2 linked regions of the Paracoccus pantotrophus genome follow. The protein of the gene in region 1 interacts with the protein of each later gene in a pairwise test. Links are inferred from orthologs where the notes say so. Each region holds a gene or a part of one and is shown on either strand. Other genes may lie near its edges. The genes, in order: dsbD and ESD82_RS14995.

Region 1 (3,288 bases):
GGTTTCCCCAGCCGGTAGCCGGCGCCGCGCACCGTCTCGATGAAGGTCGCGCCAAGCTTCGCGCGGAGCTTGTGGATATGGACCTCGACCGTGTTGCTCTCGACCTCTCCCTGCCAGCCATAGAGCCGCTCTTCCAGGACGGGCTTGGCCAGGATGGCGCCGGGATGTTCGATCAAGGCCTGGAGGATGGCGAATTCCCGGCGCGAGAACGGAATATCGTCGCCGTTCCGCCTGCCGCGCATGGTCGCCGGGTCGAGTTCCAGGCCATTCCACGCGATCACGGCCGAGGCCCGGCCTTCCTGGCGGCGCAGCATGGCGCGCAGCCGGGCGGCAAGTTCCGCAAGGTCGAAGGGCTTGCCCAGGTAATCGTCGGCGCCGGCATCGAGACCGCACACCCTGTCGCGCACCTGATCGCGTGCGGTCAGCAGAAGGACCGGGATTCGCGATCCCCTGCTGCGCAGTTCCGCCAGCAGGTCCAGGCCCGAACCGTCGGGCAGCATGATGTCCAGGACCATGCCCACGAAGCCGCCGCCTTCCAGCGCGGCGCGGGCATCGGCCAGGGTGCCGACGCTATCGGCCGTGAACCCCGACAGGCCTAATCCGACGCCGAGGCCGTCGGACAGGACCGGATCGTCCTCGACAATCAGCAGGCGCATGCGCGTTTCCCCGTAGTTCCTGATGATCACGTTATCGTCGACGGACCTTAAGCTGGGCTTAAGGTGGCGTCTTTAGCCAGTCCCCATGATGACGAGATTGTTCCCTGCCCCTATCGCGGCGCTGCTGTCGCTGCTGATCGCGGCCCTTGTGGTGACCTGGGCCTCTGCCCAGACCCATGAGCCGCCCCTGCAACCGCAGGACGCTTTCGCCCTGACCGTCAGCCGGGACGAGGACGGCGCGCTGGTGCTGAACTGGCGCATCGCCGAAGGATATTATCTCTATCGCAGCACCTTCGCGGCGGAAGCCGACGGGCAGAGCCGGCCGTTGTCCCTGCCCGAGGGCGAGAGCTACGAGGATCCCTATTTCGGCGAAGGCCAGATCTATCGCGGCGAGGTCGCGGCACGGCTGGAGAACGCCGGTCGCCCCGTCACCCTGCACTGGCAGGGCTGCCAGCAGGACGGCATCTGCTATGCGCCGCAAAGCGTAAGGCTGGATGGCGATGGCACGTTGCTGGCGGATGCTCCCAAGCAGGAAGGCTCCGCCGGCGGCTCGGGCTGGAGCCCGCAGCCCGCAGATCCCGCGGCGGTTTCCGGTGCCGGACTGACCTTGGCCCAGGACCAGGGGCTGGTGCAGGGTCTGGCCGCGCGCGGGGGCGGGGCGCTGGTGATTGCCGGTTTCCTCGGCTTCGGGCTGCTGCTGGCCTTCACGCCCTGCGTGTTTCCGATGTTCCCCATCGTCGCGGGCATGCTGGCCGGGCAGGGCGAGAGGCTGACCGCGCGGCGCGGGCTTTTGCTGGCCAGCGCCTATGTGCTGGCGATGGCGTCGGCCTTCGGGCTGCTGGGCGTAGCGGCGGCATGGTCGGGGGCGAATCTGCAAATGGTGCTGCAATCGCCCGCCGCCATCGCGGTCGCCGCGGTGCTTTTCGTGGCGCTGGCGCTGTCGATGTTCGGCTTCTACGAACTGCAAATGCCGCAGGCGCTGCAAACCCGGCTTGGGCGTGTCGGCGGCCGGCGCGGTTCGGTCGGCGGCGCGCTGGTGCTCGGCGTCACCTCGGCGCTGATCGTCGGGCCTTGCGTGACCGCGCCGCTGGCCGGGGCGCTGCTCTACACCGCGCAGACCGGCGAGGTGATGCTGGGGGCCGCGGCGCTGTTTGCATTGGGGCTGGGGCAGGGGCTGCCGCTGCTGGCCATCGGGCTTTTCGGCCCGCGCATCCTGCCTCGCAGCGGCGGCTGGACGCAGGGTGCCAAGCGCGCCTTCGGGGTGATCTTCCTGGGCTTCGCGATCTGGCTGGCGGGGCGCGTGCTGCCGGGGCCGGTCACGCTGGCGCTCTGGGCGGCGCTGCTGGTCGGGACGGCGGTGTTCCTGGGCGCGCTGGACCGGCCGGAAGGTGACGCGACGCGAGGCCGCCGGCTTGGGGCGGCGCTTGGCATCCTGCTGCTGTTCGCAGGGCTGATGCAAGGATTCGGGGCGGCGCTGGGGGCGGATGATCCGCTGCGGCCGCTGGCGCCGCTTGCGGGTCGCGCGGTGCCGGCGCCGACCGAGACGCAATTTGCCGAGGTCGCCACGCGGGCCGAACTGGAACAGGCCCTGGCCTCGGCCGACGGCCGGCCGGCACTGGTCTATGTCACCGCCGACTGGTGCGTGACCTGCCGCGCCATCGAACGCGGGCCCCTGGCCGACCCTGCCGTCCACGCCGCGCTCGCGGGCCTGGCGGGGATCAAGGTCGATGTCAGCGCCTTCAACACCGAGGCGCAGGCGCTGATGCAGGATCTGGCCGCCGCCGGGCCGCCGACGATGGTCTTTCTGGATGCGGCCCGCGCCGAGGCGCCAGGCAGCCGGCTGGTCGGCGAGATGGACAGCGCCGCGCTGCTGGCCTCGATCGCGAAGGTGGTGCCGTGACGGCGATCTCGATCGGCCCGCTGGTCTTCGACGGCGCGCGTTTCGCGGCGGTCGTGGCGCTGCTGCTGTTCTTCCTGGTGGTCGAGATCGCGGCGCGGCTGCAAAAAGGCGACGCGGGCCGATGGGCCGGCATTGCCGTGCTGGCCTGGACCCTTGGCGCGCGCACGGGCTTCGTCATCGCCAACTGGTCTGCCTTCACCCCCCATCCGCTGGACGCGCTGAAGCTCTGGCAGGGCGGTTTCCTGCCCGCTGCCGGCTGGGCCGGGGGCATCGCCGTCCTGTTGCTGGCGCTGCTGCGCCGGGCGCGGGGGGCAGCCCTGCCGCTGGTCCTGGGCGGCGCGGTGGCGCTGGCCGGGCATCAGGCCGTCATCGCCGCGCTGCCGCCGCGCCCCTCGGTCATCCTGCCGGACCTGCAACTGATCGCGCTGGACGGACGCGGGGTGCAACTGGGCGGGCGCGGCTGGCCCGTGGTGCTGAACCTCTGGGCGACCTGGTGCCCGCCCTGCCGGCGCGAGATGCCGATGATGACCGACCTGGCCGCGAATACGCCCGGCGTCGAGTTCGTCTTTGCCAACCAGGGCGAGGAAGCGGCCCGGATCATGGCCTTCCTGCGAGACGAAAAGCTGCCCCGCGAAGGCATGATCCGCGATCCGCATGGCCGGCTGATGGGGGCGCTTGGTGCGATCGGCCTGCCCTCGACGCTGGTCTTCGACGCCAAGGGCCGGCTGGTCG
Region 2 (3,127 bases), on another replicon or contig:
TCGGTGCGGCGGTAACGGTGGGGCTGCGCCGCGGCGGGCTGCTCATGTCGCTCCTGGTGCTGCCGCTTTACGTGCCGACGCTGATCTTCGGGGCCGAGGCGGTGCGGCGAGGTGCCGCAGGGGCCGATCCGGTGACGCCTTTGGTCTTCCTGGCGGCGATCACGCTGGCCACATTGGCCCTGGCACCCTTTGCCGCAGCCGCTGCGCTGCGTGTCAATCTGCGGTGAACGCGACCACTGGCCACTTGAGCGGGCGCCGCGCCCGATTTAGGAAGCGAACATGTCAATCTGGGAATATGCCAACCCCGTCAAGTTCATGCGCACCTCGGGCGCCGTGCTACCCTGGGTGGTGGCGGCTGCTGCGGTCTGCACCGTGGCGGGGCTGGTCTGGGGCTTCCTGACGCCCCAGGACTACAAGCAGGGATCGACGGTCAAGATCATCTTCCTGCACGTGCCCGCGGCGCTGATGGCGATCAACATCTGGCTGATGATGCTGGTGACTTCGCTGATCTGGCTGGTGCGGCGCCACCATGTCAGCGCGCTGGCCGCCAAGGCGGCTGCGCCCGTCGGCGCGGTGATGACGCTGATCGCGCTGATCACCGGGGCGATCTGGGGCCAGCCGATGTGGGGCACCTGGTGGGAATGGGATCCGCGGCTGACCTCGTTCCTGATCCTGTTCCTGTTCTATCTGGGCTACATGGCGCTGTGGGGGGCGGTCGAGAATCCCGACAGCGCCGCCGACCTGACCGGGGTGCTGTGCCTGGTCGGCTCGGTCTTTGCGCTCTTGTCGCGCTATGCGGTGAACTTCTGGAACCAGGGCCTGCATCAGGGCGCCTCGCTGTCCATGGCGCCGGGCGAGCGGATGTCGGCGGTCTATCGCTATCCGCTCTACCTGACCATGGCGGGGTTTTTCCTGCTGTTCCTGGCGCTGCTGCTGGTCCGCACCCGGACCGAGATCCGCCGCCGCCGCCTGGCGGCCCTGCTGGCAAGGGAGAACCGCGCATGACAGAACTTGGCAAATATGCCGGGACCGTCCTGGCCGCCTATGGCGCCAGCCTGGTGCTGCTGGTCGGCATCGTCGTCCAGACCGTGCTGGCCAATGCCCGCGCCCGCCGCGAATTGCAGGAGCATGAACGCCGTGGCTAGGATATCGCCGATGATGCTGCTGCCGGTGGCGGTCTTTGCCGGTTTCGCCGCTCTTGCCGGCTGGGCGCTGTTGCGCGACGATCCCGACGCGCTGCCCTCGGCCATGATCGGGCGCGAGGCGCCCGCGGTCGGCGAGACCACGCTGCCGGGCAAGGTGCAGCTGACCGACGAGATGCTGCGCCAGCCGGGGGTGAAGCTGGTCAACTTCTGGGCCAGCTGGTGCCCGCCCTGCCGCGCCGAGCATCCGACGCTGACCGAGCTTTCGGCCCGGCTGCCGGTCTATGGTGTCGACCTGAAGGATCCCGAGGGCGCCGCGCTGGGGTTCCTGTCCGAACATGGCGATCCCTATCACGCGCTGGCCACCGATCCGCGCGGCCGGGTGGCGATCGATTGGGGCGTGACCGCGCCGCCCGAAACCTTCATCATCGACGGCTCGGGACGCATCCTTTACCGCCATGCCGGGCCGCTGGTGCGCGAGGATTACACGAACCGATTCCTGCCCGAGCTGGAAAAGGCGCTGGCGGCCGAGTGACGGCGGCGCCGGCTTGGCTGCGGCCTTGCTGGGGTATTTTCGGAACGAAGAAGCCTGGGGCGCGCGCGGCGCCGTCGGCGCAGCCTGCGCACTGTCGCGGAAGTATTTGGAAAACGGTGAAGGCCACGGGCCGACAAGGCTTTCCAAGCCTTTCTTCGGGCGCTAAGACGGCCGGGCTTGCAAGAGGGCCGCCATGTCGCAAAACCAGACGACCATCGCTCCGCAACCCGGCATCATGGAGATCTCGCTTTACGAAGGCGGGGCCTCGAAGGTGGCCGGGGTCGAGAATGTCGTGAAGCTTTCCTCGAACGAGAACCCCTTCGGGCCGTCGGACAAGGCGCGCGAGGCGGTGATCCGCGCCGCCCATGCGCTGCATCGCTATCCCAATACCGACCATGCCGGGCTGCGCGCCGCCATCGGCGAGGTGCATGGGCTGGACCCGGACCGTATCATCTGCGGCGTGGGTTCGGACGAGATCATCCATTTCCTGTGCCAGGCCTATGCCGGGCCGGGGACCGAGGTGCTGTTCACCGAGCACGGCTTCCTGATGTACCGCATCTCGGCCCATGCCGCCGGCGCGACCCCGGTGCAGGTGGCCGAGCGCGACCGCGTCACCGATATCGACGCGCTGATCGCGGGCGCTACCGAGCGCACGCGGCTGGTCTTCGTCGCCAATCCGAACAACCCGACCGGCACCATGATCGGCCTGCCGGAACTGGAGCGGCTGGCCCGCGCCGTGCCGCAGGCGATCCTGGTGGTCGATGCCGCCTATGCCGAATATGTCGAGGATTACGATGGCGGCGCCGAATTGGCGAGCCGGCTGCCCAACGTGTTCATGACCCGGACCTTTTCCAAGATCTACGGGCTTGGGGGCTTGCGCGTCGGCTGGGGTTATGGCCCGCGCGAGATCGTCGATGTGCTGAACCGCATCCGCGGCCCCTTCAACCTGTCCAATGTCGCGCTGGAGGGCGCCGAAGCCGCCATGCGCGACCGCGAGCATATCGCCCGCTGCCAGGTCGAGAACGCCCGCTTGCGCGCCTGGCTGGCCGAGGCCTTGGCCGAGAAGGGGGTGCCCTCGGATACGTCCTGCGCGAATTTCGTCCTGGCGCGCTTTGCCGATGCGGGGACGGCCGAGGCCTGCGACGACTATCTCAAGGCTCAGGGGCTGATCGTGCGCCGCGTCGCCGGCTACGGCCTGCCGCATTGCCTGCGTATCACCGTGGGCGACGAGGCCTCGTGCCGGCGCGTGGCCCATGTCATCGGGCAGTTCATGGCCGAGCGGGCGGGAAGCCATTGATGGCCGTGATCTATGATCGCGTGGCGCTGATCGGGCTGGGGCTGATCGCCGGCTCGATGTCGCTTGCCATGCGCGAGGCGGGGCTGGCCGGTGAGGTGGTAGGCCATGCCCGCAGCCCCGAGACCCGTGCCGTCGCGGCCGAGATCGGGCTGG

The links.
Region 2: the proteins of dsbD (region 1) and ESD82_RS14995 interact in binary tests that used the Escherichia coli proteins (3 or more experiments, as listed by UniProt). The link is inferred for Paracoccus pantotrophus from one-to-one orthologs.

What each region holds. Positions count from the first base shown.
Region 1 is NZ_CP044423.1:456,540-459,827, forward strand. What follows is about bases 177-3,154. They hold dsbD (protein-disulfide reductase DsbD), read left to right. Parts: upstream 177-753; coding sequence 754-2,556; downstream 2,557-3,154. Other genes in these bases: ESD82_RS02240 (response regulator), read right to left, coding at 177-656; ESD82_RS02250 (TlpA disulfide reductase family protein), read left to right, coding at 2,553-3,154. In the rest of the region: more of ESD82_RS02240, read right to left, coding at 1-176; more of ESD82_RS02250, read left to right, coding at 3,155-3,288. UniProt on the Escherichia coli protein: Required to facilitate the formation of correct disulfide bonds in some periplasmic proteins and for the assembly of the periplasmic c-type cytochromes.
Region 2 is NZ_CP044426.1:921,047-924,173, reverse strand. The notes cover bases 101-2,917. They hold ESD82_RS14995 (DsbE family thiol:disulfide interchange protein), read left to right. Parts: upstream 101-1,158; coding sequence 1,159-1,677; downstream 1,678-2,917. Other genes in these bases: hisC (histidinol-phosphate transaminase), read left to right, coding at 1,871-2,917; ccmD (heme exporter protein CcmD), read left to right, coding at 1,002-1,145; ESD82_RS15005 (heme ABC transporter permease), read left to right, coding at 280-1,005; ccmB (heme exporter protein CcmB), read left to right, coding at 101-227. Also shown: more of ccmB, read left to right, coding at 1-100; more of hisC, read left to right, coding at 2,918-2,974; ESD82_RS14985 (prephenate/arogenate dehydrogenase family protein), read left to right, coding at 2,974-3,127. UniProt on the Escherichia coli protein: Involved in disulfide bond formation. Catalyzes a late, reductive step in the assembly of periplasmic c-type cytochromes, probably the reduction of disulfide bonds of the apocytochrome c to allow covalent linkage with the heme.